Regions from separate parts of the Lysinibacillus sp. NPDC058147 genome, predicted to be linked through region 3. Evidence: riboswitches for the same ligand, from Rfam matches in the RefSeq annotation. Region 3 holds a riboswitch; each other region holds the start of a gene.
What was found. Region 3 has a riboswitch for lysine ahead of ACFVT8_RS07465 (transporter substrate-binding domain-containing protein). Riboswitches for the same ligand answer to the same signal wherever they lie in the genome.
Positions count from the first base shown of each region.

Region 1: it holds a riboswitch for lysine, as region 3 does, so the genes downstream of both, ACFVT8_RS22605 (amino acid permease) here and ACFVT8_RS07465 (transporter substrate-binding domain-containing protein) in region 3, are expected to answer to the same signal.
Region 2: it holds a riboswitch for lysine, as region 3 does, so the genes downstream of both, ACFVT8_RS01280 (aspartate kinase) here and ACFVT8_RS07465 (transporter substrate-binding domain-containing protein) in region 3, are expected to answer to the same signal.

Region 1 is NZ_JBHVUJ010000012.1:82,557-85,845, reverse strand. Features, by position in the region: gene ACFVT8_RS22610 (CynX/NimT family MFS transporter) at 28-1,236, opposite strand; lysine riboswitch at 1,412-1,588, shown strand; gene ACFVT8_RS22605 (amino acid permease) at 1,673-3,133, shown strand.
Region 2 is NZ_JBHVUJ010000001.1:268,197-271,485, reverse strand. Features, by position in the region: gene ACFVT8_RS01285 (methyl-accepting chemotaxis protein) at 1-93, opposite strand, end outside; gene ACFVT8_RS01280 (aspartate kinase) at 689-1,915, opposite strand; lysine riboswitch at 2,102-2,280, opposite strand; gene uvrC (excinuclease ABC subunit UvrC) at 2,617-3,289, opposite strand, start outside.
Region 3 is NZ_JBHVUJ010000002.1:429,228-432,516, reverse strand. Features, by position in the region: gene odhB (2-oxoglutarate dehydrogenase complex dihydrolipoyllysine-residue succinyltransferase) at 1-1,110, shown strand, start outside; lysine riboswitch at 1,601-1,787, shown strand; gene ACFVT8_RS07465 (transporter substrate-binding domain-containing protein) at 1,903-2,769, shown strand; gene ACFVT8_RS07460 (amino acid ABC transporter permease) at 2,959-3,289, shown strand, end outside.

The DNA.
Region 1 (3,289 bases), on a different contig from region 3:
TTGAAATAAGATTATGAGCTGCCTTTTTTAATTCACATATTCATTTTTAGAAGCCCTAAATGAACATAAGAAAAGTATCAATACAACGATAATAAATAACCATCCAGCGGTTTTCCAGTTACCGAATAAATCATGCAAATAACCAAATAAAATAGGACCGATTGCGGCTAATAAATATCCTAATGATTGTGCAAAACCTGATAAATCAGCCGCTTCAAAAGCTGTACGGGTACGTAGTGTAAAGAACATCATTGCTAATGCGAATGAAGACCCTCCTGCTAAGCCTAGTAGCACCATCCATAGAACAGCGAGACTTGTCCATTCCATCACTACCCCGATAAAGCCAACTAAGTAAAATACCGTAAACATTAATACGAGAGGTCGTTGAGATGTCATTTTACTTGCAATAATAGGTACAGCTAAAGCCATTGGAACTTGTGAAAATTGCATGATGGAAAACATCCAGCCTGCACGATCTGCTGCTAAGCCTTGTGCTATGTATATTTCAGGAATCCAAGCTGCGGTTGTATAGAATAATAATGATTGTAATCCCATAGCCCCCGTTACTGCCCAAGTAACAGGCGATTTCCATAATGGTGCACGCTCTTTCGTCGTTTTAATAGGAGGCTCAGGTTTATTAAATTTCAGCAGTGGAATCCAAATTAAAATGGTTAATACCACAAGAACAAGTGCAATTGATAGTGCACCTTGCCAACCAAGTGATGAATCAGCAATAGGATAACTAATACCAGCACCGAGTCCAGCTGTCAAATTCATCGACATTGTGAAAAATGCCATAAGTAAACCTACGTGATAGGGAAATTTCAATTTAAGTAACCCCGGAATTAGTACGTTACCGAATGAAATGGCTATACCAATTAGCATAGTACCAAATACGAGTAAACTAGTTGTACCAAGGGAGCGTAGGACAATTCCTACAGCTAAAAGAATAGTTGATAAAAATAATGTTAATTCTAATCCAAATTTACGTGCGACAATTGGTGCGAACGGAGAAATAATTGCAAATGCTAGCAATGGAATCGTTGTTAGAAAGCCCGCTAGTACATTGGATATGCCAAGGTCTTCACGGATAAAGGAAATAATAGGTCCAACAACTGTTAGCGGCATTCGTAATGTCGAGGCAATACAAATTACTCCGATAACTAGTAATAAGGTTGTACCTTTCCAGCTAATTTTCCTGCTAGGATAAGTATCGGTATGTTCATGAGTAGTCAAATAAATCCCCCTTGTTAGAACAATTATAATTGAATCACTATACCACTTTATCATAATAATAAAAATAGTGGAAAATTCATAAAATACAGAACATTAAACAGGCTATTGAAATGTCATAGGTCGTATGTTAAACTAATATCCATCATAAATTTAATATTTATATGCCTCATGTTTGTATTGAGGTAGAGGTCGCGGTATTTAAGAGTATACTAATGGAAATGACAAGCATTTGAGATATTAGTTGAAAGGAAATACTGCCGAAGTGTGAGGGGACTTGAAAACCTCATGCTGGGGCTGTCTCCGAAAGGAACAGAACTGTCACGTTTGGACAACGTGTTGAGCTATCATTTTGAAAGAACAGAGGATTTACTTAGCCATCACAGCAACGTTCATGTGATGGCATTTTTTTGCCTCTTAAAAGGAAGGAAGCTATATTGTGAGTGAAATAAAAGTCAATCAGCTCGGCCATAAAGCGCCGGAGCTGAAAAAAGAATTAAAAAGCCGTCATATTACAATGATTTCATTAGGCGGTACAATCGGTACAGGATTGTTTTTAGCTAGTGGTGGTGCCATTGCACAAGCAGGTCCAGGCGGTGCACTACTCGCCTATGCATTAATCGGTATCATGGTGTATTTTTTAATGACGAGCTTAGGTGAAATGGCAGCTTATATGCCATCATCGGGATCATTTAGTACGTATGCAACAAAATTTGTAGACCCGGCTTTAGGCTTTGCACTTGGTTGGAACTACTGGTATAACTGGGCAATTACAATTGCAGCGGAAATTTCTGCTGTCTCATTAATTATGAAATATTGGTTCCCAGATAGCTCATCCGCACTTTGGACTGTTTTATTTATTGCAGTAGTTTTAACGTTCAATCTATTATCAGTAAAAAGCTATGGTGAAAGTGAATACTGGTTTGCAATGATAAAGGTTGTAACTGTAATCGTTTTTATTATCATCAGCTTCTTAATGATTTTTGGTATTTTAGGAGGACACGCTCCTGTAGGCTTTACGAATTTCTTCATTAGTGATGGACCATTCCACGGAGGTCTCCTTGCTACATTTGGTATTTTCTTAGCTGCGGGATTCTCATTCCAAGGGACAGAGCTACTTGGAATAACAGCAGGGGAAACAGATGACCCTGGTAAAAATATTCCGAAAGCCGTTAAGTCTGTGTTCTGGCGAATTCTATTGTTTTATATTTTAGCGATTGCTGCAATTGGGATGCTGATTCCATTTACAGACTCACGTTTATTATCTGAAGATATCGCTGTTTCACCATTTACATTGGTGTTCGATCGTTTAGGAATTGCCTTTGCTGCATCATTGATGAATGCTATCATTTTAACGGCAATGCTGTCAGCAGGGAATTCAGGGCTTTACGCATCGTCACGTATGCTTTGGCAATTAGCAGTAGATGGACATGCACCGAAAATTTTCACTAAACTAAGCCGTCGAGGTATTCCAATTTACGCATTACTGGCGACTTTAGCTATAGGTTGCCTAGCATTTTTAGCTTCATTCTTTGGTGATGGTGTGGTCTATATGTGGCTCCTAAATGCCTCTGGGATGTCTGGCTTCATTGCCTGGTTAGGGATTGCATTTAGCCATTATCGTTTCCGTCGAGCGTTCGAGGTACAGGGCTTAGATCCGAAATTATTGCCATATAAAGCAAGGCTATTCCCATTCGGCCCGCTATTTGCCTTTACGGTTTGTATGATTGTTGTTATTGGACAAAACTACAATGCCTTTATGGGTAATACAATAGATTGGTACGGAGTCCTTGTCTCATATATCGGTATTCCACTGTTCTTACTGTTATGGCTTGGCTATAAAATCAAGCATAAAACAAAAATGCTTCCATTAGAGAAATGTGATTTAAAAGTTGAATAATAAAAAATAAAACTGTCCTGTGAGTCATAGAAAAAAATGACTTGCAGGGCAGTTTTTTTATAGATAAAAAATATTAATCAATTTGTACCTCTGAACGAACAATCTTGCCAGAAAAATTACTACAAGTGAACGATTAAAAAGGAAGAGCTTTAGTTT
Region 2 (3,289 bases), on a different contig from region 3:
TAAAATTCGCTTTTTTAGTATTTGTATTTCTAAATCGTTTTGTCTCTCAACACTTTCATCCATTGGTTTTTGAAATAAACCGAATAATACCATACAAAACTCCCACCTTCCCCTTGGTAAAACATGTCACATTTTATTATATAACAATAGGATTGGATAAAATATTAAATTGATGTGAACAAAAATAGATATGCCTATTCTAGAAGATTCATTTTAAGTGAAGTGGTTGATTGGAGTGGAGGCTGGGCTACTCCTTGGGGATCAGCGTCACAGATGAGACCATGGAGCGAGCAGGCAGAAGAACGAAGGCTAAAAACATCACATCCTGTGATAACGCCTTCGTGATCAACATCGTGCTGCTACCGCTACGTTAACACTATGCTTTCGCGCAAAAAACATCTGTTGGCCCAAGCGGCTCATCGGACACCCCCAGGAAGCTATGCTCTGCGCGAAAGCGAAGCGTCAGCAACAAATGTTTTATCTGTGCGAAAGCGAAGCGTCAGCAACAAATGTTTTATCTGTGCGAAAGCGAAGCGACAGCAACAAAGAGCACAGCCGGAACGGAAATCAACCCCTCGTTTTGCCATAGAGCCCTATTTTATTTAATATGACATATAAATTTCATTGACATAATAGTTTTTCATCAACATGGAAAGATGTGCCTTTTACTGACACATCCTCTTCAACATTATATGTAAAGCGCTTGTTCTAAGTTAAATTCATCATGTAAAGCATTTGCAGCACGAATCATTTCGTCCTGAGGAACAACGACAGACACTTTTATTTCAGAGGTACTGACCATTTTTACAGGGATACCTTCATGACGTAGACGATCAAACATTCGGGCAGCCACCCCTGGATTAGATGCCATTCCTGAACCAATAATAGAGACTTTTGCTAAGCCGATTTCAAAATCAGCAAAACTAAACCCTAATGATAATTTACTATCTTCTAGGACACGTAATGCTTCAGCGAATTCCTCTTTTAAAATGGTAAATGATACAGTTGGCTTTAAGCCATCAATTATTGCTTGAACAATTATATCGACGTTTATGCGATTTTCTGCGAGTATAGTGAACATATCTGCTAATGAAGCATTGGAATAAGCATCATAACCAACTGTTAAGCGAATAACGTCTGACTCATAGGCAACACCACGTACAATTAAATTTTTCTCCATTTCAACTTCCTCCTTCAATAAAGTACCTACTGTATCTATTTCGCTCGACCGAATGATAACTGGGATTTGAAACTTCTTTGCTAACTCTACAGCTCTTGGGTGTAAAATTTGTGATCCTAAGTTTGATAGCTCTAGCATCTCATCGTAGGAAATTTCTTTTAACTTTTGTGCCCCAGTAACATGACTAGGATCAGCTGTATAGACTCCCTCCACATTCGTGTAAATATCTACCCGCTCCGCCTTCAATTTTGCTGCAATAGCGATAGCCGACGTCTCCGCCCCACCTTTACCTAACGTCGTAATATTCCGTAAATTATCGATACCCTGTTCCCCAGCAACGACTACGATTTTCCCCTGTACTAAATGCTCTTCTATTCGAATAGTATTCATCTCATCAATACGGGCATTGCTATACATAGCATCGGTTTCAATGCCAGCCTGCCAGCCAGTTAATGACACTGCATCGTATCCTTCCTCCTGTAAAGCAATTGCCACTAATGTACTTGTAAGTTGTGAGTTTGTTGAAAATAGTGCGTCCAGTTCACGCTTAGATGCGTTGTCTGATAGATCACGAGCCATCTTTGCTAATTCTTTAGCCATCCCCCTCATAGCTGTGGTGACAACCACAACATCAAAACCTATTTCTTTTTCTGCAATCGCCTTTTTCGCAACATTTTGAATGTGCACTGTTGATGCTAATGTAGCACCACCAAATTTCATCACAATTCTCGCCATCTTTATCATTCTCCTTCGTATTCAATCATTTCACTGATTATAAAGTAGCTATACTATTTGTAGCTCTTCACCAAAATAACGCTGCAATAGCTACCTTGAAAAAAGGTTGTCTCTAGAAAGCAAAAAAGGCAACCCTCACATAATGTGAAAGCTGCCTATAACATGTACAATAAAAGTAACTTGCGCATGTGTGATAGCTCTCCGAAACAATTAGAATCGACAGTCTTACATCTCTTAAATGTAAAACCAGCACAGCATCGGAAACAACGATGCTTCACTTCGGCAAGTTTCCCTTTCATACATTTTCACTGGACTTGCTCGTCCTCAAACGTACTACTCTTAAACCTTGCACCTCTATCATCACTAAATAGTGAATGTATTTAATTGAACCTTAGTGAAGAAATTTCCAATTTAATAAGTAGAAACTACTGAAAAGCTAAGGCATGGTATACAACATTGCTATATTGTAGAGCAATGTTATATACAACCTTAGCATACGTCTAATCCTTTGACAATGTCTCTTATTGAAAATCAATTTCTCCTTGGTGTAATTGCGTCCGGAGGCTTTAGGCCCAACGTGATGTTGGTCACTCAGTCGTTGCCACAGGACGTGGCGTTCTTAGACTGAGTTCCTCTATTTCAGTAGTAGGTGTGTGTACACCCACCGGAAAGGTATTCCCTCTGAATTTATTTCACCACCTTTAGAGGTGGGAGTCTTCTGCTGAATGAAAATAAGCATAGATATTGTTAGCTAGATTAGCTGGCATCCCTGCTTCCTGTAATGCCTGTATACTTGCCTCACGAATTTTTTTGACAGAGCCAAAATGCTTAAGTAATTGCTGTTTTCGCTTTGGACCAATGCCTTCTATTTGATCGAGGGCAGATTGTATAGCATGCTTCTCGTGCTGTTGTCGTAAGAAGGTAATAGCAAAGCGGTGTACTTCGTCCTGAATTCGTTGCAGTAAGTAGAATCCATCGCTTGTGCGCTTTAACGCAATTACTTCAGCTGGATCACCAAATAAAAGCTGTGACGTATTATGCTTTTCATCTTTTGCCAATCCGGCAATCGGAATGACAAGGCCGAGCTCATCTTCTAACACTTCTCGTGCGACTTCCATTTGCCCTTTCCCACCATCTATTAGTACTAAATCCGGTAACGGTAGACCATCTTTTAATACGCGTGTGTAACGACGACGAATTACTTCCTGCATCGCCCCGTAGTCATCGTGCTTCGCAGCGGTACGTGTCTTGTATTTTCGATACTCCTTCTTCGCGGGTTTTCCATCGATAAATACTACCATTGCAGATACAGCATCTGTCCCATGCATATGACTATTATCGAAAGCTTCAATCCGTAAAGGCGTGGAAATGCTC
Region 3 (3,289 bases):
AACGCTGAAATCATTTCTGAAGAAGCAGGAGTTTTAACTCAAATTTTAGCTGAAGAAGGCGATACTGTACTTGTAGGTCAAGTAATCGCAGTTGTAGAAGCTGGCGAAGGTGCAGCACCTGCTCCAGCAGCACCAGTTGAGACAGCAGCTCCAGCTCCAGCAGCGCCACAAGCGGCACCTGCTCCTGTTGCAGCGGCTCCAGTAGTAGAAGAAACTTCTGGTGAGCGTGTAATCGCATCTCCAGCAGCTCGTAAACTTGCTCGTGAAAAAGGTATTGACCTTGCTGCTGTATCTCCAGTAGATCCACAAGGCCGTGTACGTGTACAAGACGTAGCAGCTCATGGTACAGCTCCAGTAGCAGCACCACAAGCAGCGCCAGCAGCACCTAAAGCTGTTGCAGCTGTAGATGAATCACGTGTAACTGTTGAAAAAATGAGCCGTCGTCGCCAAACAATTGCGAAACGTTTACTTGAAGTAAAACAATCTACAGCAATGTTAACTACATTCAACGAAGTAGATATGACAAACGTTATGGCTTTACGTTCTCGTAAAAAAGACCAATTCTTCGAGTCAACTGGCTCAAAACTTGGTTTCATGTCATTCTTCACAAAAGCTGTAGTTGCAGCGCTTAAAAAATACCCATATGTGAACGCACAAATCTCTGGTGATGAAATTCACTTAAACAACTTCTTTGATATCGGTGTAGCTGTATCAACAGAAGAAGGTTTAGTAGTACCAGTTGTACGTGACGCTGACCGCAAAAACTTTGCAGAAATTGAAGATTCAATTGCAGACCTAGCGAAAAAAGCACGCGATAAAAAATTAGGTTTAGCAGATCTTCAAGGTGGCTCATTCACAATTACAAATGGTGGGGTATTCGGTTCATTAATGTCTACACCTATTATGAATGGTACACAAGCTGGTATTCTTGGTATGCATACTATCAAAAAACGTCCAGTTGAAGTGAATGGTGAAGTAGAAATTCGCCCAATGATGTACTTAGCTCTATCTTATGACCACCGTATTATCGATGGTAAAGATTCTGTAGGCTTCCTTAAAACTGTTAAAGAATTACTTGAAAACCCAGAAGATTTATTATTAAATTCTTAATTCCTGAGTTTATTAAAACCCTGCGAACATTGTTTTGCAGGGTTTTTTCTTTTCATCAATTGAAGTGCTGGAATACTTTCGAAAGCTTCGCATAGTAATAAAGTATATAGTGCAAAAGAATTTAACTTTGTTGAACAACAGTTTCTTTTGGATTACTAGAATAGAGCTCTGATGATAAATATTTGAGAATTTTCTGAAAATGATGAAATTCATATTTGCAAAACTTAATCACTTATATATGTTGGTTAAGTGAAAACTGGACACCTCCAGGAAAGCGCAATATCGGAACGGAAAACAATTGCTACGTTATTGTAGAGGGTAAATCTAAACACCATATCCGACTTTGCAAAGTTGCATATAAGGATTTTAAAAGAAAAAAACCCTAATATTGTAATTAGTCAGAAAAGTAATAAAATTATCTTGACGGATAACTTAGTTTTATAGTAGTATCTTAATATCAATTAAATATACAAACCTCACATTTATCCTATTGTGAGGTAGAGGCGCGGTATTTATTAGTTCATTGTTGAGTATAAGCAAGCGAAGACGCAATGGAGAAGGAACTATCGCCGAAGTATAAAAGGAGCTCGTACTTTTATGCTGGGTCTGCAGTGAATAAGTGCAGGACTGTCCTAGTAAATTACTTTCCAAGTTTACTAGGTTGTGCTATCTCGGAATGTTGGAATTATAGTGAGGATTTGGGCAACTGTTAAAAAGATAAGACCTAAGTTCAGAACTTAGGTCTTTTTTGGTACAGTTGTCTTATTTTTTTACAGAAAAGGGGAGTTTTACATGAAAAGAAAATGGTTGGTATTAATGTTGACCGTCATGACTGCAATTTTGTTAGCAGCATGTGGTACTGGAGACAAAAAAGATGAGACGTCGTCTAGTGATGGAGGGACAAATACTGATAAGGGTGAAAGTGGCGGCGTGTTCCGTATAGGGATGGAAGCTGGCTATGCTCCGTTTAACTGGACGCAGCAAAATGATGCAAATGGCGCGGTGAAAATTGCAGATAATGCAGAATATGCAGGTGGTTATGATGTGCAAATGGCGAAAAAAATCGCTGAGGGCTTAGGAAAAGAATTAGTCATCGTAAAATTAGAATGGGATGGCCTAGTACCAGCACTGCAATCAAACAAAATCGATGCAATTATTGCTGGTATGTCACCTACTGCTGAGCGTAAGAAAACAATAGATTTCACTGAAAACTACTATACGTCTGATTTTGTTATGGTTATTAAAAAAGGCAGTAAATATGAAAATGCAAAATCTATTCAAGATTTCTCCGGTGCTAAAATTACATCACAATTAAATACGTCTAACTACGATGTTATTGATCAAATTAAAGATGTAAAAAAACAAACTGCAATGGATAACTTCCCAGCAATGCGCGTTGCTTTAGAAGCTGGAAAAATTGACGGCTATGTAGCAGAACGTCCAGAAGGTATTTCCGCTGCTGCTGCAAATGATAAGTTCACGTATGTAAAGTTTGAAAAAGGCTTCGATACAGATATTTCAAATACATCTATTGCAGTTGGTTTACGTAAAGGTGATGCAGATCTTGAAAAAATCAATGAAATCTTAAAAGGTATTTCAGAAGAAGATCGCCAAAAAATTATGGAAGAAGCGATTCACCAGCAACCAGCAGCACAATAACATGAAAATGCACGGACTATCTATTAGTCCGTGCTCCAATACAATCTATAAAAAAGAATCTCTATAAAAAATAATAATGTCTTAGCTAAAAGTTTCATAAGATAAAAGAAACAAAAGGCCCTATCAAAATGGTAGATAGCTAAGACGACTGTAACGAACAAGCCACACAACGTTGTTAGGAGGAACATCATGAGTCTTGATTGGATTATTTCTATTGTTGAGAACAACTGGCAAATGTTTTTACGAGGTGCGTATTATACATTACTTATTTCGATTTCTAGTACAATTATTGGTGCACTTATCGGATTTTTCATCGGAATTATGCATACCATCAAGGTTCGTAAAAAAGGTGTAAAGTTCTATAGCTTAAAGCTCATTAATTTTATACTAACATGCTATGTTGAATTCTTCCGTGGTACACCAATGATTGTACAAGCTATGGTTGTATTTTACGGATTAGATATGGCATTTGGTATTGATATGCACTTTATTACGGCGGGGATATTAGTTGTTTCACTAA